DNA from 2 places in the Exiguobacterium sp. s56 genome. Region 2 is predicted to be linked to the other one. Evidence: a T-box and tRNA genes for the amino acid it is inferred to sense, from the RefSeq annotation. Region 2 holds a T-box; the other holds one or more tRNA genes.

Region 1 (18,666 bases), on a different contig from region 2:
GTTTAAGAACGTCGACTGCATTCGTGCCGACTTCGCCTTTCGCGTTGACGAGCACGTCGTATACTTTCTCGACGCGTTCCCAACGGTTGTCGCGGTCCATGGCATAGTAACGTCCAGACACGCTAGCGACTTGACCGAGTCCGAGTTCAGCGAGCTTCGCTTCCGTCTGTTCGAGGAAGCCAGCGCCTGATTTCGGATCACAGTCACGGCCGTCCGTGAAAGCGTGAATGTAAACTTTTTCAATGCCGTGGAGTTTTGCGAACTCGACGATGGCGTACATGTGGTTGATGTGAGAGTGAATCCCACCGTCTGAGACGAGGCCCATGATGTGGAGGCTCGAATCATACTTTTTCACATGTCCGGCCAAGTGATTCATCGCTTGGCGGTCGAAGAGTGAACGGTCTTTGATGGCGTTGTTGACGCGTGAAAGTGACTGATAGACGACCCGGCCGGCACCGATGTTCAAGTGACCGACTTCCGAGTTCCCCATCTGACCTTCCGGAAGGCCGACGTACTCGCCTTTCGCGTTCAAGAGCGTATGTGGATACTGCTCCCAGAAGCGGTCGAAGTTCGGTTTGTTCGCCGCAGCGACCGCATTACCGAACGTCTCGTTCCGCATTCCAAAACCATCCAAGATGATGAGGGCGACTGGTCTTGCCATTTAAATCGCCTCCAACAACTTGAGGAACGAAGCAGCTTCAAGTGAAGCACCGCCGACGAGTGCGCCGTCGATGTCTTCTTGTGCCATATACTCCTTGATGTTCTCAGGTTTTACAGAACCGCCGTATTGGATGCGAACCGCAGCCGCCACGTCTTCACCGTAAAGACCTTTTACCACGTCACGAACATATTTGCATGAGCTTTGCGCATCTGCTTCGTCCGCTGATTTACCAGTGCCGATTGCCCAAACTGGCTCATACGCGATGACGAGTTGTTTGACTTGGTCAGCTGAGAGGTCCGCGAGGCCACCTTCGACTTGCGTCTTGATGACTTCTTCGAACTTGCCGCCTTCGCGCTCTTCCAATGTCTCACCGACACAAACGATTGGCGTAAGACCGTGTTCGAACGCTTTTTTCGTTTTGCTGTTGATGAATGCATCTGATTCGCCGAAGTATTCGCGACGCTCTGAGTGTCCAAGGATGACATATGTCACGCCGAGGTCAGCGACCATGGCCGGGCTGATTTCGCCTGTGTATGCCCCGCTGTCTTTGTCGTACATGTTTTGTGCACTGAGTTTCAAGTTCGATCCTTTAGCCGCTTCTACCATTGGGGCCAAGAATACTGCTGGTGCACCAATCGCCGCGTCAACTTTGTCCGTTGACGGGATATTGTTTTTAACTTCCTCTACGAAAGCGACGGCTTCCGAGAGTGTTTTGTTCATTTTCCAGTTACCTGCAATAATCGGTTTACGCATCGATAACCCTCCTCTGTTTTACTTGTCGTTCAACGCTTCGACGCCTGGAAGTTTCTTGCCTTCCATGAATTCGAGTGAAGCGCCGCCACCAGTCGAGATGTGGCTCATTTGGTCAGCAAGGCCGAACTTGGCTGCTGCCGCGGCTGAGTCACCACCACCGATGATTGAGTATGCGTCGCTGTCTGCGAGTGCTTGAGCGACACCTTTCGTTCCGTTAGCGTACTTATCGAGTTCGAATACGCCCATCGGTCCGTTCCAAACGACAAGTTTCGATTCGCGAATCGCTTCCGCGTAAATTTCGACTGTCTTCGGTCCGATATCAAGACCCATGTGATCCGCAGGGATCGAGTCGATATCGACTGGTCCGACGTATGTCTCTTCGCCGAATTCTTTCGCAATGACACAGTCGACCGGCATCAAGAACTTCACGCCTTTGTCTTCTGCTTTTTTCATGAATTGACGAGCGAGGTCGAGCTTGTCTTCTTCAAGGAGTGACGTTCCGACTTCGTGCCCGAGTGCTTTCGAGAACGTGTACGAGAGACCGCCACCGATGATGAGTGTGTCAACGATGTCAAGAAGGTGGTCGATGACCCCAATCTTGTCAGCAACTTTCGATCCGCCGATAATCGCCGTGAACGGACGGTCTGGATTCGAGAGTGCCTTGCCGAGGACTTCAAGTTCTTTCTCCATCAAGAAACCAGCAACCGCGTGGTCGACGTGGTGCGCGATGCCTTCTGTCGAAGCGTGGGCACGGTGAGCCGCACCGAACGCGTCGTTGACGAAGATATCAGCGAGTGCCGCGAAACCTTTCGCGAGTTCTGGATCGTTTTTCGTTTCACCAGGGTAGAAACGGACGTTCTCGAGAACGACGACGTCACCTTCACCAAGTTTTGAAACGGCTTCTTCTGCGACTGGACCGTACGCCTCTTCGACGAGGGGTACTTCTTTGCCGAGAAGTTCAGCGAGACGTGTAGCGACCGGTGCGAGTGAGAACTCGAGGTTCTTCTCGCCTTTTGGACGGCCGAGGTGGCTCGCCAAAATGACTTTCGCGCCGCCGTCGATCAAGTGCTTGATCGTTGGAAGTGCCGCTTGAATCCGCGTTTCATCTTGAATGACGCCATCTTTGAGTGGAACGTTGAAGTCAACGCGGCAAAAGACGCGTTTCCCTTTTACATCGATGTCACGAATAGACTGTTTGTTCATAACCTTCGCCTCCATATGTCGTGCGTGTCAATTTCATAAATAGAGCGGAGAACAATCTCTTGTTTCCGCTCCTATTTGATTCTATTTAGTTCACGAACTTACTTCGCGATTTCAGCGAAGTGCTTGAGTGTGCGAACCAATTGTGCAGTGTAAGACATTTCGTTGTCGTACCAAGAAACTGTCTTAACGAGTTGCTTGTCGCCAACTGTCATTACTTTAGTTTGTGTTGCATCGAAGAGTGAACCGTAAGTGATTCCGACGATGTCAGAAGATACGATTTCGTCTTCAGTGTAACCGTAAGACTCGTTCGCTGCTGCTTTCATTGCTGCGTTGATTTCGTCAACAGATACAGTTTTCTCAAGAACTGTTACGAGCTCTGTGAGTGAACCTGTAGCAACTGGTACACGTTGTGCCGCACCGTCAAGTTTACCTTGAAGTTCTGGGATAACGAGGCCGATTGCTTTAGCCGCACCAGTTGTGTTCGGTACGATGTTAGCTGCTGCCGCACGCGCACGACGGAAGTCGCCTTTCGGGTGTGGAGCGTCAAGCGTGTTTTGGTCGCCTGTGTAAGCGTGGATTGTTGTCATAAGACCTTCGATGATTCCGAACTGGTCTTGGAGAACTTTAGCCATTGGCGCCAAGCAGTTTGTCGTACATGAAGCACCAGAGATTACTGTCTCTGTACCATCGAGGATGTCGTGGTTTGTGTTATAAACGACAGTCTTCATATCACCTGTAGCTGGAGCCGAGATGACAACTTTTTTCGCGCCAGCTTTCAAGTGAAGCTCCGCTTTTTCTTTGTCTGTGAAGAATCCAGTACATTCGAGTACGATGTCAACACCGAGCTCGCCCCATGGAAGTTCTTCTGGGTTACGGTTAGCAAGTGTGATGACTTTCTCGCCGTTTACGAGGAAGTGATCGTCGTGTACTTCAACGTCTCCGTCGAAACGACCTTGAGTCGTGTCGTACTTGAGAAGGTGAGCAAGCATCTTCGTGTCAGTCAAGTCGTTGATTGCAACAACTTCGATTCCTTCGTTTTTGATGATCTCGCGGAATGCCAAACGACCAATACGTCCAAATCCGTTAATACCAACTTTTACTGCCATAGTTAATTTCCTCCTTAGGGTAGAAGCTATTTATTGAAGAGCCAACGGGGGTCAACTCTTTAATAACGAGTTAATAATTCTGTCGCCGCACCTTCGTCTGTGACGAGGATGATGTTCGGCGTGTGTTTCGCATATGCGGCGATCGCCTGTGCCTTCGACTTTCCTCCGGCGACAGCGATGACGGTGTCCATGTCGTCGAGCTCCTCCAATTGAATCCCGACCGTCTTGACCCGGTGCACGATTTCACCTTCCGCGTTGAAATAATATCCGAACGCTTCGGCGACGGCATCGTGCCGTTCGATCATCCGCAAATGCTCTGGTGACGCATGACGGCGTTTCGCCATCGTTTCCGCCTCACCAATTCCATGTACCACAATTCGCGCCGCTCTAATCATTTCCAGTACATTTTTAATGCTAGGTTCCTCCACCATCCGCTCGAACGTCTCTTGCGATACCTCGTCCGGAATGTGGAGTAAATGATAGTCGGCATGGGCCCGGTCGGCCATCCGAGAACAGACGGTGTTCGCCTGTAACTCGAGCGTTTCTCCGAGTCCGCCGCGTGCTGGCACGAAATGCATCGGCCGTTCTTTTTTATCGGGCGACATCATGGCCGCAACCGATGCCATCGTCGTCCCGCCTGTGACCGCGATGATATTGTCGTCCGGTGCCAGTCGCGCTTTCAGTTGCGTGACGGCGGCCCGACCGATATCTCGCTGGACCCAGAACGTCTCGTCGGAATCACCCGGTACGATGACGACTTGGCGAACGCCTAGTTTGCGCTCGAGTTCTCGTGCGACTTCCGAGATGCCTAGGATCTCTCCCATGACCTCGTGCAAGTCCCGGAGAACGTTTCGGCCCGATTCCGTAAGGGAAATACCTTGAGTAGCGACCATCAATAGACCTTGGTCTTTCAAGAAGTCGACTTCTCGTCTTAGGATTCGTTCCGTCAGCCCGAGGCTTGTGGCCAATGTCCTGCGGCCGATCGGCTGCATCAAACGGACATAATGTAAGATATCGTAACGATGTCGGAGCGTATCGAGCATGTCGGGAACGATTTGCTTCTGAACTTGAATCAGCTGCTGGATCATACTCATTCCCCCTCGACTTAAAGCATGGACAATTTTCGTCCCACTTTTATATTTGCGTCCCACCGCTACGACTTCATCTTATCAATCACCTTTCCGTCTTGCAACCCCTTCAAACGTTTTTTTTCGATGTAAGCGTATACTTAACAAAATCTTCAACTTTACTGTCATCGTATCGACCTTGACTAATGACACGCCCCTCGTGTAAGACGACAGGGATCTCAAACAAGTACTTCGCCTCAAGTTCTTCGTTGCCGGTGATGTCGATCTGCTCGAGCTCGAACGGATAGTCTTCCATGAGCCATTCGAGCATGACGAGTGCCTCCTCGCAGAGCGAACAGTTGGCGCGGCGGTATAACGTCAGGACCATGTCAGTCCCCTCCTTTCCATAGTTGTCGTTCCCGCTCCCGCGAGTTTCCAAAACCGAGCGCCTCCCGATAGTTCGCCACGGTCCGTCGTGTCACCGTATAGCCGAGCCGGTCCAGCTCGCGCATGAGTGCGGCATCGCTCAGCGGCGACGTCTCTTGTTGAATCAGTTCGGCGAGCGCCTTCTTCACCATGAACGGCGATTGCCCGTGCGTCGCCCGGACGAAAAAGTGACGCCACGCCATCACGCCGCCTTCGGTCGTCACGTACTTGCCTTGAATCGCCCGGCCGACGGTCGACTCGTGCTTGCCGATTTGTTCGGCGACTTCTTTTCGCGTCAACGGATGCAAGACGAGCTTCCCGTCCAACCAATCGCGTTGGCGTTCGGCGATGACGGCCCACACCAATCGAAGCGTCGCGTTCCGCATCTCGAGCGTCTCGTGCCACCATTTCGCCTCGCGATCGTCCCCGACCCGAGCCGCATCGAGCGTCGGGCTGAACCATGTCGTCACGAGCTCACCGTCACGACGGACGACTTCAAGTTCCGGGACGACGGGTTCGGTTCCTTCATATAATAATGGCGTCTTCGGGAGTGTCGCCACGATACGCGTCGCCCGTTCGTACTCAGCAACCGAGATGTCGAGTCGTCCCGGGATGTCATCAAGGTTCGCGTCGAGCGCCTCGAACACGTCCAAGACGAGTGGGTCGTCATGTTCAATCGCATGCCGATATTGGCAGTCGCGCTCATTCTTCGCCCCAATCCCTGTCGGTTCTAGAAACAAGAGCGCCTGGCGCGCCGCCTCAATGTCCGCCACATCGACCTCGAAACGATGGGCGAGCACGAAGTCGCTCTCCGGTAGCAGACCACGATGGTCGAGCGCGAGGACGAGCCGTTTCTGGAGCGCGCGCTGGGCCTCAGTCCCGCTCCCTTCCTCGATTTGCTCGAACAATCGCTCCTCGAACCCACTCGCCGTATCGGCTACCCATTCGACCGCACCGCTCCCCGTGGCGATGCATGGATTGCGTCGAGCCAACCGGCCGAGCTGAAAGGCGATCGCGGTCCGGTCCGCCTCGAGAATCGGCAGCCGCCGAACCATGTCCTGGGTCAGCTGTTGTGTTTGAAGTTGTTGCTGTTCTTGCCGTTGCATCGGTCACACCCCTCTCGCTTCTTATTGTAACGAACAGCGGGAAATCGCGCTCAAAAAAAAGTGAGCCGAACAGGATTGCTTTTTTAAAAAAACAAATGTATAATAAATCGTGTCAGAGAACATGCACCCGTAGCTCAGGGGATAGAGCACTGGTTTCCGGTGCCAGGTGTCGGGAGTTCGAATCTCTCCGGGTGTATCATAGCAAGAGGTCAGGCAACATATGCCTGGCCTCTTTTGTCGTTTTAGAATCGTCAAACCGTGGAATAGGTCAAAAACGATGACTATCGTTTGACCAACATTGACTATAGCGGTATGATATGTTTACAACCTACATAAAGGAGGCAGATTCAATGTTAATTCCAACAGTTATCGAACAAACAGGTCGCGGGGAACGCGCGTACGATATTTACTCACGCTTGCTCAAGGACCGCATCATCTTGCTCGGAAGTGCAATCGACGACAACGTCGCCAACTCGATTGTCGCCCAGCTTCTCTTCCTTGCAGCCGAGGACCCAGATAAGGACATCTCACTTTACATCAACAGCCCGGGTGGTTCGATCACTTCCGGAATGGCGATTTATGACACGATGAACTTCATCAAGCCGAACGTGTCGACGATTTGTATCGGAATGGCCGCATCGATGGGTGCCTTCTTGCTCCAAGCCGGTGAACAAGGCAAACGCTTCGCGCTTCCAAACGCGGAAATCATGATTCACCAACCGCTCGGCGGTACGCAAGGTCAAGCATCGGATATCAAAATCCATGCCGAGCGCATCATCAAGATGCGTGAGAAATTGAACCAAATCATGGCCGACAACACTGGCCAGCCGCTTGAAGTGATCGAGCGCGACACAGAGCGCGACTACTTCATGTCAGCTGAACAAGCGAAAGACTACGGTCTCATCGACAAAGTCATGACGCGTTAATGACGCAACCCCATTCTCCTCGGAGAATGGGGTTTTTGTTTACTCTTTGACCTCGACCCCGAATACATAGCGGCTATCGCCTTGCGGCCAATCCCCGCCCGTCTCGAATACATAAACGCCCGGTTCGTCAGGCACGACGGGTTCAGACCGTACGAGCTCCCCGTCGATGATTTGATGGAACGAGACGTTCGACGGCTCGGCATGGAACTCGACATCAATCTCGGCACCCGGTTCGACGGGCACGAGCTGCAAGTCGTCCGCTTCCGGCAACCCGTGGTCTTCACATACCGCCTCGCCCCCATTGGACCAGCAGAACGTCGACTGCTTCACTTCGGCCGTCACCGACCCGACCCGGACCGTCGGGAGCGGCGGTTTGATCGAGGACTCCGACTTCCAAAACGAGGTGGCCAACAACGCGCCGCCGACGAGAATCAACCCAACCACGACGATCCATAACCCTTTTCGTCTCAACCCGCTCATCTCCTTTGTTCTTGTATTCCCCGTTCCACGAAAAAACGACCCACTTCCGTGAGTCGTCCCGTTCATTTCGGGCGTCGGAGCCCTTTCATCATATAGCCGCCTTTAAAGTCAATCGGATCGAATGCGACGAGGAACGCCTTCGGCTCATACTCCTCGACCATCTGGCGCAAATCCTTCATCCGTGTCCGCGCTGCCAAGACATCGAGACGATAGCGGATGCCGTCACGTCCCTGCCCTTGGTAGTGCGTCACCCCGTAGCCGCTGTCGCGCATCTTCTGGATGAGCTCGGCCGGGAACTCTTGTGTGTGGACTTGAATCATATTGTAGCCGATCGCAAGTTTCCGCTCGACGTAACCGCCGACGAGAATCCCAAGTCCGAAGCCGACCGCATAGACGATCATCCCGAGCGTCGTCAAATCTTGGAACACGATGCCGAGCGCGAAGATATAGATAAGCGTCTCAAGCGTACCGAACAGCCCCGCAATCATCGTTTTTCCTTTGACGAGCATGATGGTACGAAGCGTCAGCACCGGTACATAGACGAGTTGTAATACTAGGATGAGCAAGATTTGCCCCATTGGAACGACCTCCATTCGAATTCAATACAACCACTATTTCAAATTTCAGGGCCGGATGCAACCAAAAAAGGCTGACCGGAGTCAGCCTTTCGCAATTATTTGTCTAAGTTATCAACGCTCGTGAGCAGTTCATAGTCTTTACGGATGACCTGATAGATGGCATTCGTGTCGCCTGACAGTACTTCTTCCGCCCGCAATTGGTTGAGGAAGAGGCTTGTCGCGAACGTGACGAGGGCGCTTTTCGGGATCCCGATTTGTTTCGCACGCTCCGTGATGACCTGGTCTAAGTCAGCGTCAATCGTGAGCGAGATTCTTTTCTTTGCATTCGACATAATCATGAAGCTCCTTTAAGTTACATTTCTAAAGTCCTATACACAATTGCTAATTATATAGGAAGAATGGTTTTGGCGCAACCAACGTCACGATGAGCTGATTTCTTCACCGTTGCGCACCTTGTCCGCGATCTGATCGATTTTACGGAGCCGGTGGTTGATTCCTGACTTCGAGATCGGTCCCGTCTCGAGCATCTCGCCGAGTTCTTGGAGCGAGACGTCTTGATGGGTGACCCGTAGCTCGGCAATTTCCCGGAGTTTGACCGGCAAGATTTCGAGTCCGACCGTGCGCTCGAGGAACTTGATGTTCTCGACTTGGCGGAGTGCCGCCCCGACGGTCTTGTTCAAGTTCGCCGTCTCACAGTTGACGAGCCGGTTGACGGAGTTGCGCATGTCCTTGATGATGCGCGCGTCCTCGAAGTCGAGCATGCCGCGCGTCGCCCCGACAAGTTTCAGAAAGTCCGAGATTTTCTCGCTCTCTTTAATGTAGAGAATATGCCCTTTCTTCCGCTCGAGCGTCTTCGCGTTCAAGCCGAAGCGGTTGGCGAGGTCCCGGAGCGCCTGGTTATGGTTCTCGTACAGGCTGTACACCTCGAGGTGATACGACGACGTCTTCGGATGGTTGATCGACCCGCCGGCAAGGAACGACCCGCGCAAATACGCTCGGGCGAGGTTCTCGTCGCGCGTCATATCCGAGTTGAGCGTCCGAATCATCTCGTAATTCTCCCCGAGAATCTCGAGGTCCTTCAACATCGTCTCGGCGCGCTGGGCGACCCGGACGATATAGACGTTGTTCTTCTTTAACCGCATTTTCTTCCGTACGAACAAATCAAGATGATGGTCGTACAGCCGTTTCATGAGGGAATAGATTCGGCGTGCGATGGCGGCGTTCTCGGTCGAGACGTCGAGCGTCATCCCCCGCCCTAAGGCGAGCGAGATGACCCCGTTCATCCGGACGAGCGCGGACAGTTCCGCTTTCGCCTCGGCATCGGTCACTTCGAGTTGCGTCAGTTCTTTTTTGACGTCAGAGGCAAAGCTCATGTCAGTCCCCTCCTTTCTGTTCAATCACAACTTATTTCAGCTCGAGCTCTTGGAACGAGCGTGGTTTCTTGATGCGCAGCACGCGCTGCATGACGAGGCCGGCGATGGCGTCCGAGTCGTGGCGGATGTAATCGCGATTATAGTCGACGATGTCACCGGCGAGCACATTCGTGCCATAGTTCCGAAGCTTCTTGCGATCGAAACGGACCTCTTCCGAGCCGTCCTCGAGGTAACGCTCTAAATAGATGTCCTCGATCGGCTCGTTATTGACGACGATCGTGTCGACCGTCGACTTGCCGAGATACGCCTCAATCGATTTCAAATGCTTCATCGCGTCGTACCCTTTCGTCTCGCCCGGTTGCGTCATGACGTTGCAAATATAGACGACCGGCTTCCCGGAGCGGACGATGGCGTCGCGCACTTCCGGAATCAACAGGTTCGGGATGATGCTCGTATATAAGCTCCCTGGTCCAAGCACAATCAAATCCGCGCCCTCGATCGCCTCGACGACACCGGCCGCCGGCTTGATGCCCTCTTCGAGCAAAAATAGGCGTTTGATCGGTTTTTCGACGAGCGGGATTTTCGATTCGCCTTTGACGATCGTCCCGTCCTCGAACTCGGCCGCGAGCGTCATGAGCGTCTCCGTCACCGGGAGCACCTTGCCCTGGGCGTTCAACAGCTGCGACAAGACGTCGACCGCCTTGACGAACGAGCCTTCACAGATGTGCGTCGCCGCCGTCAGCATGAGGTTGCCGAGCGAGTGGCCTTCGAGCCCAAAGCCGCTGTCGAACCGATATTGCAGAATCTTGTCCATGAGCGGCTCGACCTCGGATAAGGCGAGGATGACGTTCCGGATATCGCCCGGCGGTAACATGTGGAACTCGTCACGGAGACGTCCCGAGCTGCCCCCATCGTCCCCGACCGTGACGATGGCCGTGATGTCGAGCGGATAGTGCTTCAAGCCCCGTACGAGCGTCGAGAGGCCCGTACCGCCACCGATGGCCACAACTTTCCTTTCGCGTCTCATCTTACTTCTCCTTCGTCGCATGCGCGAGGTCGCGATGGACGGTCTTGACGTTATAGCGCTCGGCGAAATGGGCCGACACTTTCTCGGCGAACGTGATCGAACGGTGCTTCCCGCCCGTACAGCCGAAGGCGACGACGACTTGCGTCTTCCCTTCGCGCTTGTACTGCGGTAACAGGAATTCGAGCATGTCGATCAGTTTCTTATAGAACGCACGCGCCTCGGGATGCGACATGACGTAGTTCTGGACTTCTTCCGTCTGTCCGGTGAGCGGACGGAGCTCCGGGATATAGAACGGGTTCGTGATGAAGCGGACGTCGAACAATAGATCAATATCGAGCGGGACGCCGTGCTTGAACCCGAACGACATGAAGTTGACCGTGAACGGAATCCGTTCCTCGTTGAATTGGAGCAGGATGCGGTCTTTGAGCATCTGCGGCTTCAAGTCGGTCGTGTCATAGAGCGTATGGGCCCGGTCACGGAACCCTTCGAGCAACGAGCGCTCCATCCCGATGCCGACGAGCGGTGCGTCTTCCGGGGCGAGCGGATGCGACCGGCGCGTCTCCTTGTAGCGGCGCACGAGCACTTCGTCCCGTGTGTCGAGATACAACAAGTGCGGGTGCACGTTCTTCTGTTCCAAGTCGTCGATGACGATGAACAGGCTGTCGATGAAGTCGCGCGTCCGTGTGTCGATCGCGACGGCGATCTTCGGCCGGACCGAGCTGATGACATCGATCAATTGCGGCAAGAGCACCGGCGGCAAGTTATCGACGCAAAAATAGCCGAGATCCTCAAAGCTATTCATTGCGACCGATTTCCCGGCCCCGCTCATCCCGCTGATGATGATCAATTCTTCTAATCCTTTAAAGTCTTCCATGTCACTGACGCCCCCTTAAAATTGACAACCGAGCCGTGTGTGCAGCTCTCTTCTGTCCTTAGTATAACGAACGTCCGAAAAAAAGAGAAGGGATTGCGGTCGCCCGCAATCCCTTCTGCCTCATGTCACGCGTTTTGTTCGTGCAACGCCTCGAGGAGCCCCTCGATATAGTGTTGCGCGTTTTGAGCGGCAATCGATCCGTCGTTCGTCGCGGTGACGACTTGACGGAGCGTCTTGTCGCGTACGTCGCCGGCTGCGAAAATCCCTGGGATCTTCGTCTCCATCGCTTCGTTCGTGACGATATAGCCTTGCTCGTTCGTGATGCCGAGGTCTTTGACGAAACCAGTGATCGGGTTCATACCAATATAGATGAACACACCGTCGATTTCGTGGTCCGACTCGGTCCCATCGACCGTGCTGACGAGACGTGCCCCACCGACTTTACCATCGGCTTCCACGATCTCTTTGAGCGTGTGGTTCCAGATGAAGTCGATTTTCGGGTTGTCGAACGCCCGTTTTTGAAGAATCTTCTGCGCGCGAAGCTCGTCGCGACGGTGAACGATTGTCACCTTGTCAGCAAAACGTGTCAAGAACACGCCTTCCTCGACAGCTGAGTCGCCGCCGCCGATGACGAACAAGTTCTTCCCTTTGAAGAACGCCCCGTCACAGACCGCACAATACGATACACCGCGGCCGCCGAGCTCTTCTTCGCCCGGGACACCGATTTTCTTGTATTGTGCGCCAGAAGCGAGGATGATCGCCCGTGCTTTATAGTCACGGTTGTGCGCGTGGACGACTTTATATTCCGTCTCGTCCGAGATGCTTTGGACGTCGCCATAAGCGTACTCCGCCCCGAATGCTTTCGAGTGGTCGAACATTTTTTGAGACAAGTCTGGGCCGAGGATGCTGTCATAGCCCGGATAGTTTTCGATATCTTCCGTGTTCGCCATCTGTCCACCTGGGATACCGCGTTCGATCATAAGTGTCGATAAGTTGGCACGCGACGCGTAAAGTGCAGCCGTCATTCCGGCTGGGCCGGCCCCGATGATAATGACGTCATAGATTTTTTCTTCTGTCATAATGATTCCACCTCTGCATGAAATTGATTGACTTCAGTATAAGAAACCTAGGGAGGTATCGTCTATCTTTATGCTTGTTCGAGTGTCTGTTTGAACGAACGGATCGTGCCCGTGAGCGTCGCGACGTCGATTCCGAACGTGTCGGCGCAGTCGTCGAGGATGAGGGCATCCCGTTTCGCATAGAACATCCAGACGAGGGCCGCGGCCGATGCCGTGACGTCCTCGAACGATACCCCGGCAAGGAGCAGGAGTGAGAACCGTTCATAGAAGTCGCCGTCGAGGCTCATCTGTTCCGCTTCCGTCACTTCCGTCTCGGCGAGCACGAGGGCCTCATACGCCCGAGCGATCCGGGCGTCACCGGTGAACGGTGCCCCGCAAATCTCAGCACGACATTTCTCGGCGAAGGCGAGCACCGTCTCGTTGTCGGTGATCCCGTTCGTCAACGCGAGTGCTTCAAACGCCTCGTCGTCGGCAAGTTTCGAGATGATTCGGATGATTTCGATGCGAGCCGCGTCTTCTTCTTGGCGCAACCCTTGGACGAGTGCCGAACGGAACTCGAGGTTGTCGCGGATGTCATACGGGCTCGCTTCTTCAAATTGTTTCAACTCGTCACTGTTCAAATAGGTGGCCGCTTCTTCAAGACGCCCGGTCTTGTAGGCGGACACGCTGAGCCAATGCCCGAACAGTGAATCCCCACGGAATCCGCGGTCTTTCAAGAGGCGGAGTTCTTCGTACGCGCGGTCGTATTGACCGACGAGCGCGAGTGTCGTGGCGAGTTTGTAGCGTAAGTCGAACTGGAGCGGGCGGACCCGTGTCAGCGGGACCGACAGTTGGAGCGCCGCTTCTGATTGTCCAGCCTCGTGCAACAACAAAATCGTGTTCAAAATCGCATGCAAGTTGCCCGGATTTTCATCGAGCACATACTCGAGCGTCTCGAACGCCGCTTCATCGTTGCCGAGATAAAAGTTGACGACGGCCAAGTTGTTGAACGACGGCCAAAAGCGCGGATAGCGGTCGATTAACCGTTCGAGCGTCGACTTGGCGGCGAACAAGCGGCCTTTGTCGATATGCTGCTGGGCCTCGGTGTGCCACGTGATCAACTCGTCTTCATCTTCGTCCTCGAGTTCTTGCTCGAGTTCGATCAGTTCTAATAGCGATTGGACCGAGTCCGCATAGCGCCCGTGTGCCTCGACTTCGAGGTAACGTTTCGCATACATCGCTGCTTCTTCATATAAAGAGATATAAGCGCAATTGCTCGCAAGGTGATACAAGGCCTCGGTTGACGTCTCATCGAGTTCTAGCACCCGTTTCCACACGTCATTGGCGTGATAGATCTCCCCTACTTCAAATAACAGTTCAGCGTACTGTTTGTGATAGTCGACGCGGTGCGCTGCAGCGGCAGTGGCTTCAGCCATGAAAAAAGTCGCTTCATCTAGGCGACCTTCACGTAACGCACGACGACCTCTATAGTAGTGGAGCTCCGCGGCGAGCGGAGATTCTGGTTCGGGTAGCGTCATTACTGCTTCATAGTTCGCTTCCATATTCTAAATCCTCCACATCATCTCTAAATCTATTTTTAGTTGCAGGGTTAAGAATACCGCACTCAAACAACGAGGGCAACTGAAAAACTTAAAAAAAATCGGGACTATATTCCTTCTATAATGAATATATTTTGCTAGGTCGTTCAAATGCTTTTCGACAAAAATATGGAGGTTTCATGTCAGCGCCCATAGACACAAAAAAGCGGTATCGCCTTTAAAAAAAGTGATACCGCCCTAGTAATTTTATGAGGCCCTACATGTCTTGACCTCAAAATGATTTCGCACTAAATTGTGTCTATTTTGTGTCGATGGTATGGAGCTTTGCCCCAACGACGCGCTCTCCGGGCGCGACGTCACGATGGACGACGGCCCCGGCACCGATGACGGCCCGATCGCCAATCGTCACGCCAGGTAAAATCGTCACGTTCGCCCCAATCAACACCTCGTCCCCGATGTGGACGTCGCCGATCCGATACTCGTCGACGAGATACTCGTGACAGAGGATCGTCGAGTTGAACCCGATGACCGTGTTACGGCCGATCGAAATCCGCTCCGGGAACATGACGTCTGGCGTCACCATGAGTGCGAGCGCACTATAGTCCCCGATTTTCATACCGAGGAAGTTTCGATACAACCACCGCTTCGCCTTGACGGACGGGAAATACCGCCCGATCAAGACGACCGTCGTATTTTTGAAGACACGCAGGAAGCGAATCGTCCGGTACATCTGCCAAAGCGGGTTTGGCCCGTCTAGACGAAAGCGTTCCGTCTTACGCATGGACCGTGACCTCGTCGAGCCACGCCTCGAAATGTTCCATCGAGTCGATGATGACGTCCGGTTCGAGCGCTTCGAGGAACGCACGGCCTTTAATGGCCCAGCCGACAGCGACCGTCTTCGTCCCGGCGTTCTTGCCGCTGAAGATGTCCGTGTCGTTGTCCCCGACCATGACAGCGCGGTCCGCCGTCGATCCGAGCGCACGGAGCGCCCGTTCGACCGGTTCGGCGTGCGGTTTCTCATGTACGACATCATCGGCCGTGACGACCACATCGAACAGATGGTCGATCTTGAACAGACGCAAGCCTTGCTCGACGACGGGACGGCCTTTCGAGGTGACGACGCCCATCTTGTAGCCTTTGGCGTGGAGGCGATACAGCCCCTCGATCACACCCGGATATTCGGCGACGAGCTGGTCGTGCATCGCGATATTGAAGCTGCGATAGAACGCCTGCATCTCTTTCCATTCCGGCTCATTGAGCGCCTTGAACGACTTCTCGAGCGTCGGTCCGATGAACGGGAAGATGTCCTCATCGCGATACGTCTCGTCCGGGAAGTAGTACCCGAGCGTGTGACGGAAACTCGCGATGATGAGCGGGTTCGTATCGAGCAACGTGCCATCCAAATCGAATAGAAGTGTATCCATCAATCAAACAGTCCTTTCTCTGAAGGGTCGTCGTATCGTTTCGCTTTGCGGCGGACGATCATCATGACGACACCGAATACGATCATCGCGATCGAAACGAGTTGTGCCGTCCGGAGATCGCCGGCCATGAGGCTATCCGTGCGGAGCCCTTCGATATAGAAGCGTCCAATCGAATACCAGACGAGGTACGATAAGAAGATGTAGCCGCGCGGCGGGTTACCGACCATACGCCAGACGACGAGCAAGATGACGCCGAGGATGTTCCAGACGCTCTCGAACAAGAACGTCGGCAAGTAATAAGCGCCGTCGATATACATCTGATTGACGATCCAATCCGGGAGGAAGAGCGTCTCTTTCAAGAAACGGCTCGTCGTCTCGGCACCGTGTGCCTCTTGGTTCATGAAGTTCCCCCAACGTCCGACCGCTTGCCCGAGCAGGAGCGACGGAGCGAGGATATCGGTGATCTTCCAGAACGACATCGACTTGCGCATGCAATAGATGATGACGACGAGCAGCGCTCCAAAGATGGCACCATGGATTGCAATCCCGCCTTGGCGGATGTCGATGATCTGTCCAAGGTTCTCACTGTAGTAGTCCCATTGGAAGATGACGTAGTAAATCCGGGCGAAGACGATACTGATCGGAATCGACCAGATGATGACATCGACGACCCGTTCTGAATCATAATTGAGGCGCTTCGCCTCGAACAAGGCGAGAACGAGGCCGAGCATCGCACCGAAGGCGATGATCATGCCGTACCAATAAATCGGGAGCGACCCGATTTCAAACGCGACGCGGTCAAACGTTGGCTCTACCATTATTCCATGTCCCCTTCGTTGTCTTGGATGGCGTTCGCGAGACGTTCCGCGAACTCTTCGGCCGTGTTGATGCCCATGTTCTGCAGGCGATAGTTCATCGCCGCGACTTCGACGATGACGGCCAAGTTTCGTCCCGGACGGACCGGGATCGTGAGTAACGGCACTTCGCTATCGATGATTTTCATCGTGTTGTGGTCGAGCCCGACGCGGTCGTATACTTTGCCCGCATCCCAGTTCTCGAGGTTGATGATCAAGCTAATCTTCTTGTGCGAGCGGACGGCGCCAGCGCCGAACAACGTCATGACATCGATGATGCCGATCCCACGAATCTCGAGCAAGTGACGAATCAATTTCGGTGCCGAACCGACGAGCAACTGGTCCCCGGTCTGACGAATCTCGACTGAATCGTCGGCGACGAGGCGGTGACCCCGCTTGACGAGTTCGAGCGCGGTCTCAGATTTCCCGACACCGCTCTGTCCTTTGATGAGCACGCCGACGCCGTAGATGTCGACGAGCACGCCGTGCATCGCGGTCATCGGTGCGAGTTCCATCTCAAGGAAGTTTGTGATCTGTGACTCGATCGATGTCGTCATCGCGTTCGTGCGCATGAGCGGGACGTTCGCCGCCTCGGCTTCTTGTTCAATCTCTTTCGGGATGTCGAAGCCGCGCGTGATGAGGATGCCCGGTGTCAATTCCGTGCATAAAATCTTCGCCCGCTCGCGGCGGCTCTCTTCCGACAAGCTCGCGTAGAACGTGAGCTCGGTCTTCCCGAGCACTTGCAGCCGATTTTTCGCATAGTGGGTATAGTAGCCGGCAAGGACGAGTCCCGGTCGACTGAGGTCCGGTGTGGCGACGGGACGATGGAGTCCCTCTTCCCCGGCGATGACTTGAAGTTTGAAGCGCTCAACGAGTTGAGCCGTGCGTACGATATTTTGCATGAGTATCTGCCCCTTTCACGCTCATTATTGTATCATAGCTCTTCTGGAGAAGCGTCAACGAAAGTGAGCGAAACGTGTCGAAAAAAAGAGATGAAACTAATTCGTGGCGATTCCGTAGAACGGGTATAGAGGATTAGGGAGGTGAAATCACATGAATTCACTATTTTGGATTGCCATTGTCTTTATTTTTATCGTCGGGATTGCGGCGCTCGTCTACTTGGTCAAATCACTGTTTGACATGTGGCGCGAATATGCCGCGACGAAAAACGAGACGGTGTTGCTGTTGTTCATCTTGAACATCGTCGGCTTGTTCTTGTCCGGGTCGCTGTTATCGATGATCGTCGCCATCATCTTCTATTGGAAACGGTCGAAGACGATGCGGAACCTCGGGATTTTCTTACTCATCGCCGGACCGGTCCTGTTCATCCTGTTCATCATCGGCTCATTCACGCTGTATGACGGTCAAATGATGGATTGGGAACAAATGGAGTATCAAATGAATCTATGACATGACAAAAACCCGGAGGCAACCGCCTTCGGGTTTTGTCATGGATGTCTCATTCGCCCGGTACATAGCCGACCACGGTGTTCGACTCCGGTGCGACCAAGATCGTCGGTACGTCGACGCTACTGTTCGGGTCCGCTTCGAACGAGACGGCGAGCGCCTCGGTCCCGGCATACGCATCGTCCAACAGTTCATAACCATCATCGACCGTGACACGATGTACCTCGGCACTTGCTCCCGCATCGATTGCGGGCTCCTGCCAGTTCCGCGCGGTCACATACGCCCAGGCGACAGCAATCGCTTCGTCGCCAGCCGGCTCGTTCTCATTGACGATGCGCTGTTCGTCGGCACATCCGCCAAGCACCAGCACCGCAATCATCATCCATCCGTACGCTGACACAAATCGCTTCATCCCGTCCCTCCTCGTCTCTCAAGTTAAAAGAAACCCGAAGGCGAGAGGCCTTCGGGTTGTCGGTCATTGCTGATGGAACGGGTTGTTCAAGTCAGCCGGATTGACCGGGTCGACTGGATCGATTGGTTCCACCGGCTCGTGTTTGTCCTCTTCGAGGAACGTCGACGGTGTGTGGAGCGAACCGTGTTCGAGGTCGATCGTGCCGGTACGCGTCCCGGCCTCGACTTCGATCCGCGGTGTCTGGCCACGGCCCGACAAGAATTCGAGTCGGCGTTGGGCGACGTCTTTCCGGTCGCGGATGATCTCGAGCTCGTCTAAATTACAGTGGAGACCACCGAAGTTCGTCTCGAGTTCTCCTTCGACCTCGACGCC
Region 2 (11,280 bases):
CTCTCGGTATAGAGGCGGTCGCGTTCATGACAACGACTGATCGTCCGATTGAACGACTTGAGCAGTTTGACAATCTCGCGTTGAATGATGGGCGGATAGCCATAGACGTGCTCGCCCGTCATCACAATCCACGTGCGGATTCCTTCGATTTCCTCGGAACGGACCGAGATGAAGCTATGATAGTCTTCATTAAATTCGTTCGACAGCGGGGCGTCCCATTCGAAGCGCATCTCGTACTCGACCGAGGCTTCGTTCGGATAGGTTGCATCGAGTAATTCAAAGACGACATGGCGATCGATCGGCTGGCGCGTCTTCAAATCAAAGTAAAGTGTGCGATCAAACAGTTTGAACTCGACGTACCCTTCATCGTACTCGTTGAGTCGCTCACATTGACTGAGGAACACTTCGATGGCTTGTGCCTCGCTTTGCGATAGCGATACGGCTTCTTTTGCTTCATCATATTGTTCAATCAACGATTTGAAGGCGTCTTGTCGACCTTTTTGAATGATGAGTCGCTTAATAAAGAACGTGAGTGCGGCGGCGATACTGCTGACGACGAGCAAGTTCGTCTCTCGGAAGAGCGAGGCCGCCAAAATGAAGACGAGACTGACGATATACGTGTAAAACGCGATACTTAAAAAGTCGCGGACCGGGATGTCGACGCGGAACCACCAGCCGACTTGATACTTTTGGACGACCGTGTTCAAAATGATGGCAATAATCAAACCGGCAAGCGGGAGGAACGAGTCTTGGGAATAGAATCCGAGACCGGTCACACCACCAAGTGCCAAGTAGACGCTGGCCGGGATGGCGATTTCCAAAAATGACGTGATGGCATTCCACGGATACGTAAAACGGAACCGTCGAAGCGCGACGCGCGGTTTCAAGTTGACGAACTGGAAGACGAGTAGTCCAATCTGATTGACGAACAGCGCTGTCTCAAAATCAAAGAATAGAAAAATAATTAAGACGATACTTTCTGAAAAGGTAAAGTAGACGCCTTTCCGTTCAATGGAGTCCATTTGAAAAATAATGACGAGCAACGCGATCAAGATGAACGGTAACGGCTCGATGGCCGGCATGTTCAATACGCCTGTAGCGAACAAGATGAGCGTCAAACCGAATAGCATACTCCAAATACTCCAACCAAGGACGGACATCTTGCGGAAATGGTTCATGGTTCCCTCCTATGTGGGAAAAATTCAATTATGTATGGTAGGAGATTCGGCACAATCACGCCTGAGTCCTGCCTATCCATCATAATGGCGGAATTCTAGCATTGAGTCTATATGAAATATCCTCTATAATGAAATTGCTTTTCAACCACATAGACGAAAGTCGATGAAAAAGAGAGTAACGATCGTTCCGTCAACAAAGCGACCTAGGGATTGGTGAGAGCCTAGGCTGACAAACATCGCGAAACGCACTTTTGAGATGCTATCCGAACTTGAGTAGGCGTAGCCGGGGGACCCCCGTTATCACCGATAAAGCGGTCTGCGTCAAGCAGGCAAGAAGAGTGGTACCGCGGGCCATCCCGTCTCTTTGCATCTGTGCAAAGGGCGTTTTTTTTATGAACAAATTATAAGGAGGAATTAGAATGAGTTATGAACGCAAATATGCGGAAGCCTTGTCCCGTGTCATCGGGGACGAGTTGACGCTCGACCAGATTGAAGCATTGATTGAAAAACCGAAACATGAGGCACACGGGGACCTTGCTTTCCCGTGTTTCCAACTTGCGAAAGCCTATCGTAAAGCACCGGTCATGATCGCGACGGATATCGCGAACGACTTGAACGACGAGTTGTTCACGAAAGTCGAGGCGGCCGGCCCATACGTGAACGTCTTCTTGAGCCGTGACGTCGTCTCACAAGAAATCATCAACACGGTGCTCGATGAACAAGCGGACTATGCGACGCATGCGACACGCAACGAGACAATCGTCACCGATTTCTCGTCACCGAACATCGCCAAACCGTTCTCGATGGGACACCTTCGTTCAACGGTGATCGGGAATGCCATCAACCAAATCGCCCGTAAAAATGGTTATGACGTCGTCGGTATCAACCACCTCGGGGATTGGGGCACACAGTTCGGTAAACTGATGGTCGCCTATAAAAAATGGGGCGACGAGGAAGCGGTCCGGGCACATCCGATTGCTGAGCTCTTGAAGCTTTACGTCCATTTCCACGAAGAAGCGAAGACGCAACCGGAACTTGAGGATGAAGGCCGTGCGTGGTTCAAGAAACTTGAAGACGGCAACGAGGAAGCGACAGAGCTTTGGACGTGGTTCCGCGAAGAATCACTCAAAGAGTTCCAAAAAGTATATGACCTCCTCGGTGTCGAATTCGACAGCTTTAACGGGGAAGCGTTCTATAACGACAAGATGGAACGCGTCGTCGCCATGCTCGAAGAGAAAAACCTTCTCGTCGAAAGTGAAGGGGCGATGGTCGTCTCACTCGAGGACGAGAACTTGCCACCATGCTTGATCAAAAAGAAAGACGGCGCGACGCTTTATGCGACACGCGACTTGGCAGCTGCCGTCTATCGTCATGAGACGTACAACTTCGTCCAGGCGAACTACGTCGTCGGCGGCGAGCAGGCGCTTCACTTCAAACAACTGTTCTCAGTGTTGCGCAAGCTCGGCTATGACTTCGTAGATGGCATGCATCACGTGCCGTTCGGCTTGATTTTGCAAGAAGGGAAGAAGATGTCGACACGTAAAGGTCGCATCGTCTTGCTCGAGGAAGTGCTCAAAGAAGCAATCGAGAAAGCACAGGCGAACATCGCTCAGAAGAACCCGGAACTTGCGAACGCGGACGACGTGGCACGCATGGTCGGTGTCGGCGCGGTCATCTTCCACGATTTGAAGAATGAACGCATCAACAACATCGAGTTCGACCTCGATAGCATGCTGAAATTCGAAGGCGAGACGGGCCCGTACGTGCAGTACACGAACGCGCGTGCGAACTCGCTCCTTCGTAAAGGCAACTATGACGGCTCGACGTTCACTGGCGCAAACGACGACCACACGTGGGGCGTCGTGACGATGCTCAACGCGTTCCCGCACGTCATCACACGTGCCCACGAACGTCGCGAACCATCGATCATTAGCCGTTACGTTCTCGATTTGGCGCAAGCGTTCAACAAGTATTACGGCCATGTCCGTGTACTCGAAGAAGATGCAGGCAAACAATCACGTCTCGCCCTCGTCAAAGCGGTGACGATCGTATTGACGGAAGGACTCCGTTTGATCGGTGTTCAAGCTCCAGAAGAAATGTAAGGACGACAAAAGGGACCCGTTTCGTGGGGTCCCTTCTCTTATGCTTTCATCCGCGTTACCGTCCGAGCTTTCGTGTCATACAGACACCACTCCCGGTCGAAGATGACGGCGCCGACGTTGATGACGTAACGTTTTTTCTTTAGGACGAACGGCTGTCCGATTTCCCAGGGAATCGAGCGACCTTTCCGGTAAATCCCCGGAATATGGCTGTGTCCGATAAAGACGAGCGGATACTTCCCTTTCTCGACAAGCGGTTCCCAGTCCGGACTCCATTTCACTTGGTGTCCATGCAAGAATAGCGCCTCATCGAGCGTCGTCTGCTCCGGTAATAAGGCGATTCGTGTCTTGACCGGATGCGAGACCACGAGCACTTCGTCAATCCGCTCTTCTTGATTGCCGCGCAGGCTAGGGAAGGTGAGGAGCGCCTCGTAGTCAGGGTCGTACGTCACGACATCGGACACTTCATGGAAGCGCTCATTGCGCCGTTTCTTACCGATATGACACTCGTACAGATCGCCGAGGCAAAGGATGTGCTCCGTCTCGCGGCGGACCGACTCGAGCACGGCTTTCAAATCATCAAACGAACCATGTGGGTCACTGATGATGGCGAGTTTCATCGGTAGTTTGTGAATTGGGCATCGACGGACAATTCGAGCTCACGGACGAGCTGCATAACGGCTTGAAGGTCATCGCGCGACTTGGCTGTCACACGGATTTGATCGTCTTGAATTTGTGACTTCACTTTCAGTTTTGATTCTTTGATGGCGTTGTTAATTTTTTTCGCATCGTCTTTATCGATGCCGCTCTTCAATTTGACGCGTTGACGCACTGTGCCGCCGAGCGCACGTTCCACTTTTTGATAATCAAGGTTTTTCGTCGGGACGCCACGTTTAATCAATTTCGTGATCATGACGTCTTTCAATTGCTCGAGCTTATAGTCGTCATCTGAGACGAGGACGAGGTCGCCGTTATCAAGTGACATCTCACTTTTCGAACCTTTAAAGTCGTAACGGTTCAAAATTTCTTTCTCGGCGATTTGAATCGCGTTCTTCACTTCTTCGAGGTTCATTTCTGACACAATATCAAAAGAATTGTCTTTTGCCATGTTTCATCCATCCTTTACAAGGGTTTTGTTATAATGATAGCAGATTTGAAGTAGTGAAGGAGTGAAAGAGATGGAACATACTATCGATCAACAGACAAATGTAGATTTAGACCATATGGCATATCACGGCAAAGACCTCGGGGTGACGTTTAAAAGTGACCTCATCCGGTTGCGGGTCTGGTCACCGGTTGCCGAAGAGATGACGGTAAAACTATACCGGACACCGCGAGCGCGGAAGTTCGAACGGTTGTCGTTAGAACGGGCCGAGAAAGGGACGTGGGTCATCGAACTCGATCGTGCTTTGTTCGAAGGTCAGTTTTATGTGTTCGAGGCGGTCGTAGCTGGGAAGCGTATCGAATCGCTCGACCCGTATGCAAAAGTCGTCGGGGTCAATGGGAAGCGCGGGTGTCTGCTCGACCCATCTACGCTCAACCCAGACCATTGGGTTAAAGAACGTCCGCTCTTCCACTCGTCACAAGAAGCGGTCATCTATGAAGCGCACGTCCGTGATTTGACGAGTCATCCGGGCAGCGGTGTCATGCATCGCGGGAAATTCCTCGGGTTGACCGAAGTCGGAACGAAGACACCGACGGGTTATCCGACAGGGCTCGACTATATTACCGGCCTCGGCGTCACGCATCTCCAACTCATGCCGTTCTTCGATTACGGTTCAGTGAATGAGTCACGCGAGAGTGAGGCGAATTATAATTGGGGCTATGACCCGGTCCATTATTTTGCCGTCGAAGGCTCATATGCTTCCTCAGCGGATGATCCGGCCGCTCGCATCATCGAGTTGAAAGCGATGATTCAAGCACTTCACGATCGTGGCATCCGTGTCATCATGGACGTCGTGTTCAACCATACGTATGATGCATTGACGACGCCGCTCGGACAGTTCGTACCGGACTACTATTACCGCTTGAACGAGGACGGTACGCTCGCCGACGGTTCGGCGTGCGGGAACGATACGGCGTCCGAACGGGCGATGATGCGCAAATTGATCGTCGAATGTGTGTCGTATTGGGCGAAAGAGTTCATGATTGATGGCTTCCGCTTCGATTTGATGGGACTCCATGACGTCAAGACGATGAACCAGGTCCGCAAGGCGCTCGATCGCGTCGACCCATCGATTCTCGTGACCGGAGAAGGCTGGGATCTCGACACACCGCTTCCGGTCCGTAAAAAAGCGAACCAACATAACGCCCATAAGATGCCGCGCATCGCCCAGTTCAACGACGCGATTCGCGACGGTGTCCGTGGTGATGTGTTCATCGAAGACTTGCCAGGTTGGATCAGCGGCAACGCGGATATGACGGCGGACGTCAAACGTGGGATTGCCGGTGCAGTCACGAGCCAAAGCTTTGCTGACGAACCGAACCAAGTCGTGAACTATGTCGAGTGCCATGACAACTTGACGCTTTGGGACAAACTGGCCGTTACGAATCCGGACGACGATGAGACGACACGCCGCCGCCGGCATCGTCTCGCGACATCGATTGTGTTGCTCAGTCAAGGCATCCCGTTCCTGCATAGCGGTCAAGAGTTCTTCCGCACAAAAGACGGGGACGAGAACAGCTTCAATTCGGGGGAGGTCGTCAACCGTTTGGATTGGACGCGGGCCGAGCAAGAGACGCCGAGCGTCGAATATGTGAAGGGCTTGATCAGCCTGCGCAAACAATATCCGTTGTTTCGTCTTGAGAACGCGGAACAGATTCGTAAACATTTACGTTTCTTCGATGAAGACGAGGGCGTCATCGCCTTTGAACTGAGTCGCCACGTCGAAGGTTACGTCGAACGCCATCTCGTATACCATAACGGACTCGAAGAAGCGGTCGAGGTGAAACTCCCGTCCGGCAAGTTCGAGGTCCATGTCGAAGATCACACCGTCAATTTGACGGCACCACGTCTCCTCGAGGAGCGGCATGTCACGGTCGCGCCGTTATCGACACTCGTCGTGACGGAACGCCGTCCGGATTACAGCAAATATGCGGTCGCCGGTGGAGCTGCCTTGGCTATCCTCGGTCTCTGGTATGTTGCGAAAAAACGGAAACCGAAACAAAAGTAAGCGCGAAAAAAGGAGACGTCATTCCGTCTCCTTTTCCTCGTTCGTTTCAGTTTTGGCTGTCTCGAGCTCCATCATCTTTTTGACGATGATGTGTTTTGGCATATGCATGAGTTCCTCGAGTGGGACGTTTAGCTTTTTGGCAAGCTCAACCGCCGTCTCGGGAGAGAGTTGAAGTGGGCGCATGAGGGTTCCTCCTTTCCAATTACGGGTATGCTACTGCCAGTATACAGGAAAAGCGGACAGATGGAGAATGTGTTCTGTGAACACATTCAAAATCGAAAAATGCGTCGTGCGTTGCTAAGCTGAAACTAGGAAGTGATCAAATGTACAAACAAGTAGCAGACTATCAATTTCATCAAACGGTTGAATGGTTAGAGCGCGTTGGTGGAGGATGGATGTTGTATTTGGCGCAAACCGGGTTTCTGTTTTTTGACGAGACGTTCCAAATCCGATGGGAACTCGAGTGGAAATGGGCACCTTGCGCACTATATATTGAACCACATGGTAGAAGAGCCGTCGCGCTATTTCGAGATTTGCAGACATACGGAGTCATGGATTTGACGAACGGGACGATGGAACGTCACCCAATTCCACGGACGTTCCATGACGATTGGTTCAGTAACCTGCACTACTGGTCAGGGGACGATTTGTATTTGTACTCGGCCGAATCAGATATCGTCGCCTTGAACTTGAACGATCACACGTTTCGGTATAGCCGTTACGAGGAGATCCCGGAGTTCGGGAACATCATCGAACTCGCATATCAATCGACCTATGATTTCGAACGATTCACGGCACCTGGCCTCGTGACCTTGTACGATGAACGGAATCAACAGTTCATGGTCGAGGACGTCGAAGCGGGCGCGCGTTGGAAGATTCCATACGGGGGTGACCGTGACTTGGTCATCGTCGATCAAATGGGTGTGACGACCGCCATCACCTCGATGACATCGTTCCAACTGTTTGAGCGCGATTGTGAAGTGTTCTCATCAGAAGTATGTGCCGAGACCGAATTGTTGAAAGTCGTCTTATTGGACGAGCCGGGCGACAGACTTGTCGTCCTATCGACGCCGCGTCGCTTCTGCCATAGTTGGCTGCAAGTGTTCGAGCGTTGACAATCCTGGACCAGGGCATGGTTCAGGATTTTTTTACGAAGGCTTACAGAATCTCGTCTAAAAACGGGAACAGTCTTCTTAGATGGAGAGGAGTGGACAGGGATGGAACGATTAGGACAAGCGTTAGTCCGATGGCGCTACGCTGTCGTGTTGATTTGGACGGTATTGCTCGCGGTATCGGTATATTTCGGATTACAGTTGCCAAGTGAACTGCGCGGCAATGGATTTGCGATTCAAGACGGGCGCTTCGCCCAAGTGGAAGATACGTTGAACGACCGGTTCGACCGGGCCGGGGCCTCGATGATCGTCTTGTTGGAAGGTGGCGACCTTGATACGGTCATCGAGCAGCAACGGGATCGACTGATTGACGTCGATGGGGTCGACGGCGTGATCACGCCAGCTGAGAATCCCGATGCCCGCTCAGGGGACGCAGCTTACTTATTGCTCGAGTTCGAGGATTACGATACGGCCGAGGCGTCAATCGATGACGTTCGCAACGCCTTGATTCGAGATACGGATACAGACGTGCGATTGACCGGAGAGCCGGTCTTCGCGGATGACTTGAATGAAGCGTCAAAGAATGACTTGATTCGGGCCGAGTTGATTGGAATCCCGGTCGCGTTGCTCGTCCTCTTGCTCGTCTTCGGGACGCCGCTCGCCGCGGTCATGCCATTATTCGTTGGATTGATTACGTTCATCGTGGCTGCCGGCTCGTTGTTCTTCTTTGCCCAGACGATGGAACTGTCCATTTTCGTCTTGAATGCGGTCGCGATGATCGCCATCGCGCTCGGCATCGATTTTTCCCTATTGCTCGTCAACCGTTACCGGGAAGAGCTCGCACATGGGAAGTCGCGAGAGGCGGCCATCGTCCGAACGGTCGCGACGGCCGGACGTTCGATTCTGTTCTCAGGGCTTTGTGTGTTCGTCGGACTGGCCGGGTTGTTGTTCATCCAAGTCGACGTGTTCCAAGCCATCGCGCTCGGTGCGCTGATTGCGGTGGCCGGTGCGGTCTTATCGGCGCTCACACTGTTGCCGTCCGCCTTATATATCGTCGGAGATGCGATCAATAAAGGGCGTCTTATCAAAACGAATGAGACGCGTTCTGAAGTACGGTGGCAGAAGTTGGCCCGTTTCGTCATGAGACGCCCCGTCACGATGACGCTCGTCGCGCTCTTGCTGCTACTGCCAAGCCTCTGGTTCGTTCGTGACCTCGAACTGAACATCCCGGACGCCGATGCACTCCCGACCTCGTACGAGTCACGGGCCGCCCTTGAGCGGTGGGACGACGTGTTCGGGGAGACGTCGACCGATGCGGTGCTCTTGTTTGAGACGAATGACTTGACCGATTCGATGATTCTCGATGAATTGACTGCACTCACCGATGAGCTATCCGAGGATCCGATTGTCGACAACGTCACGACGTTCTTGACGGCATCCGGTCTCGAACCAGCCGAATTCCAACAACTCGCTGAAGCGGCACCAGAGCAACTCGAGGCGTTCGAACGTCTCGTCACGCTCGAAGGGAATACAGACCTTGCCCTCGTCAACGTCAGTTTCAACGTCCCGCCGAGTGATAAAGACGCGCAAGCATTCGTCCGAGATTGGCGCGAGAGCGGTTTTGACGTCGGGGGACCAGCCGCATTCAACGAAGAAATTTATGAAGAGATTTATGACAGCATCCCGTATGCGGTCGTGACTGTCATCTTGGCGACGATGGTCATTCTCATGTGGGCGTTCCGCTCAGTCTTGATTCCAATTAAGGCGATCATCATGAACGTGCTCGGTCTCGGGGCGACGTTCGGTCTGCTCGTCATCATCTTCGAATCAGGCTACGTGTACGATGCCGAGACGATCAGTATCTTGACCCCGGTGTTCATCTTCTCGCTCGTGTTCGGCCTATCGATGGACTACGAGGTGTTTCTCGTCTCGCGGATTGAGGAATATTATCGGGAGACCGGGGATAACGATTACGCGACGGAGATGGGACTCGCCAAGACGAGTAAAATCATCACGTCGGCCGCAGTCATCATGATTGTCGTCACGGGGGCGTTCGCTTTTACCGGTGTTAGTCCGATCAAACAGCTCGGTGTCGGCATCGCGCTCGCGATTTTTATCGATGCGACAATCATCCGGATTTTACTTGTCCCGTCCTTGATGAAACTGCTTGGGGACTGGAACTGGTGGTGGTTCGGTAAGAAAGATTTACCGAAACGTAATCTACACTAAATATACATTTAATGAAACAATCGCGAGAGTATGTTAAAATAGTCTCATGATTACGCGCAATTTGGGAAAGGAAGGTCTTTATGGATACCGAGAGGACATGGCCTCTGTTTCAATTACCGGACTTCTAGCGTTGAGTTTTTACAAGCGACATCAATGTAAAAATCAACAAACGGAAGATCGGAGATGGAACAGATGGAACCGCGGCTACGACTGAGGATCCTCCTCTCCGTTGAAAACGGGGAGGACAATCGGAATGAAACGAGTTGCTACCATAGTGCTCGGAACGCTGATCATGGCGTTCGGTTATTATTATTTGAATGAACAGTTTGGTTTGGCAGAAGGGGGCTTCGTCGGGCTAGCATTGCTCGGCCGCTATTTATTTGATATCGATCCGGCGATCTCGATGATCGTACTCGATATCCCCTTCTTTTTAATCGCCCTTTGGTGGAAAGGCTGGCGCTTCGTCGGGCAAGCCGTGCTTGCCGCGGCGTCACTGTCGCTCAGCTACGCCATGTGGGATCGGTTGGATTTACTCACGTTCGATATCCAAGTGTGGCCGGCGACGTTGTTCGCCGCCATCGCGAGCGGGATTGTGACTGGGTACGGTCTCGGTCTCGTCTTGAAATCGGGCGGGGCGACCGGGGGCGACGATTTATTCGCACTCGGCCTATCAAAATGGACCGGCGTATCGGTCGGGACGATTCTCATCATATTTGATGTCATCGTTTTGGCGATCTCGCTCATCTATTTGCCATTGTCGAATGCGCTTTATACGCTTCTCGCGGTCTCGATTGCAGGTCGTGTCGTCACGAAGATGTTGACGGACGATGTGGTCGAAATCACCGTGCCAAGTGTGACCAAACTAAAAACAAAAAACGATCTCGCGTGAGATCGTTTTTTGTTTTGTAAAATTTATCACAGTTTTACAGTCATCTTTCTTCTACACTACACATAGAAGGAGGGAGTCACATGAAATGGATGATTCCAAAACAGCACGGCGCTTGGTCGATGCTAATCTTACCGTTCTTACTCGGCGGCATCGTCGGAGGGTGGACGCTCGCGCACATCCCGTTCGCCATCGCCTGGTTGTTCGTTTATATGGGTACATTTTTCTTGTTCCAATACATTAAGCAACGAAAAAAGTCACAAGAGCTGTTGCGCACGGTCGTGACGTATTTGACGATTGCGATTGTAGCCGCCATCCCGGTGTTTTTGTCCGAGTGGCGTCTTGTCTGGTTTGTCCTTGCTATGATTCCATTCGGTCTCACCAACGCCTACTTCGCCAAAATTAAGGATGAGCGCAACGTCTGGAACGACGTCAGCGCCGTCACCTCATTTTGCATCGGCGGGATGGCGAGCTATTATCTCGGGTCACATGCTTTGGACGGGACGATAGTGTGGATGTTCGCTTTGCCGTACTTATATTTCCTCGGAAGTATCTTTTTCGTCAAAACGATGATTCGGGAGAAGAAGAGCTTGTTTTATCGGA

What was found. A T-box is a leader RNA that pairs with one kind of tRNA and senses whether it is charged. The one in region 2 lies ahead of argS (arginine--tRNA ligase), so its partner is inferred to be a tRNA-Arg.
Region 1: it has a tRNA-Arg gene. The T-box ahead of argS (arginine--tRNA ligase) is inferred to sense a tRNA for this amino acid. The anticodon was not compared.

The regions. Positions count from the first base shown of each region.
Region 1 is NZ_JACSLR010000006.1:41,597-60,262, reverse strand. Features, by position in the region: gene gpmI (2,3-bisphosphoglycerate-independent phosphoglycerate mutase) at 1-661, opposite strand, end outside; gene tpiA (triose-phosphate isomerase) at 662-1,414, opposite strand; gene KNP71_RS07660 (phosphoglycerate kinase) at 1,433-2,617, opposite strand; gene gap (type I glyceraldehyde-3-phosphate dehydrogenase) at 2,716-3,723, opposite strand; gene KNP71_RS07650 (sugar-binding transcriptional regulator) at 3,783-4,811, opposite strand; gene KNP71_RS07645 (glutaredoxin family protein) at 4,921-5,178, opposite strand; gene KNP71_RS07640 (RNA polymerase factor sigma-54) at 5,180-6,322, opposite strand; tRNA gene KNP71_RS07635 (tRNA-Arg) at 6,446-6,518, shown strand; gene clpP (ATP-dependent Clp endopeptidase proteolytic subunit ClpP) at 6,673-7,248, shown strand; gene KNP71_RS07625 (hypothetical protein) at 7,288-7,728, opposite strand; gene KNP71_RS07620 (DUF2179 domain-containing protein) at 7,791-8,306, opposite strand; gene KNP71_RS07615 (hypothetical protein) at 8,402-8,638, opposite strand; gene whiA (DNA-binding protein WhiA) at 8,726-9,679, opposite strand; gene KNP71_RS07605 (gluconeogenesis factor YvcK family protein) at 9,711-10,706, opposite strand; gene rapZ (RNase adapter RapZ) at 10,708-11,580, opposite strand; gene trxB (thioredoxin-disulfide reductase) at 11,706-12,659, opposite strand; gene KNP71_RS07590 (tetratricopeptide repeat protein) at 12,728-14,200, opposite strand; gene KNP71_RS07585 (acyltransferase) at 14,496-14,978, opposite strand; gene ppaX (pyrophosphatase PpaX) at 14,971-15,621, opposite strand; gene lgt (prolipoprotein diacylglyceryl transferase) at 15,621-16,439, opposite strand; gene hprK (HPr(Ser) kinase/phosphatase) at 16,439-17,377, opposite strand; gene KNP71_RS07565 (hypothetical protein) at 17,529-17,885, shown strand; gene KNP71_RS07560 (hypothetical protein) at 17,935-18,294, opposite strand; gene KNP71_RS07555 (DUF4097 family beta strand repeat-containing protein) at 18,358-18,666, opposite strand, start outside.
Region 2 is NZ_JACSLR010000011.1:33,348-44,627, reverse strand. Features, by position in the region: gene KNP71_RS11050 (GGDEF domain-containing protein) at 1-1,178, opposite strand, end outside; T-box leader at 1,333-1,545, shown strand; gene argS (arginine--tRNA ligase) at 1,598-3,280, shown strand; gene KNP71_RS11040 (metallophosphoesterase family protein) at 3,319-3,897, opposite strand; gene KNP71_RS11035 (YajQ family cyclic di-GMP-binding protein) at 3,894-4,385, opposite strand; gene pulA (type I pullulanase) at 4,456-6,450, shown strand; gene KNP71_RS11025 (YycC family protein) at 6,469-6,633, opposite strand; gene KNP71_RS11020 (hypothetical protein) at 6,774-7,565, shown strand; gene KNP71_RS11015 (MMPL family transporter) at 7,668-9,791, shown strand; gene KNP71_RS11010 (YitT family protein) at 10,045-10,680, shown strand; gene KNP71_RS11005 (YwiC-like family protein) at 10,761-11,280, shown strand, end outside.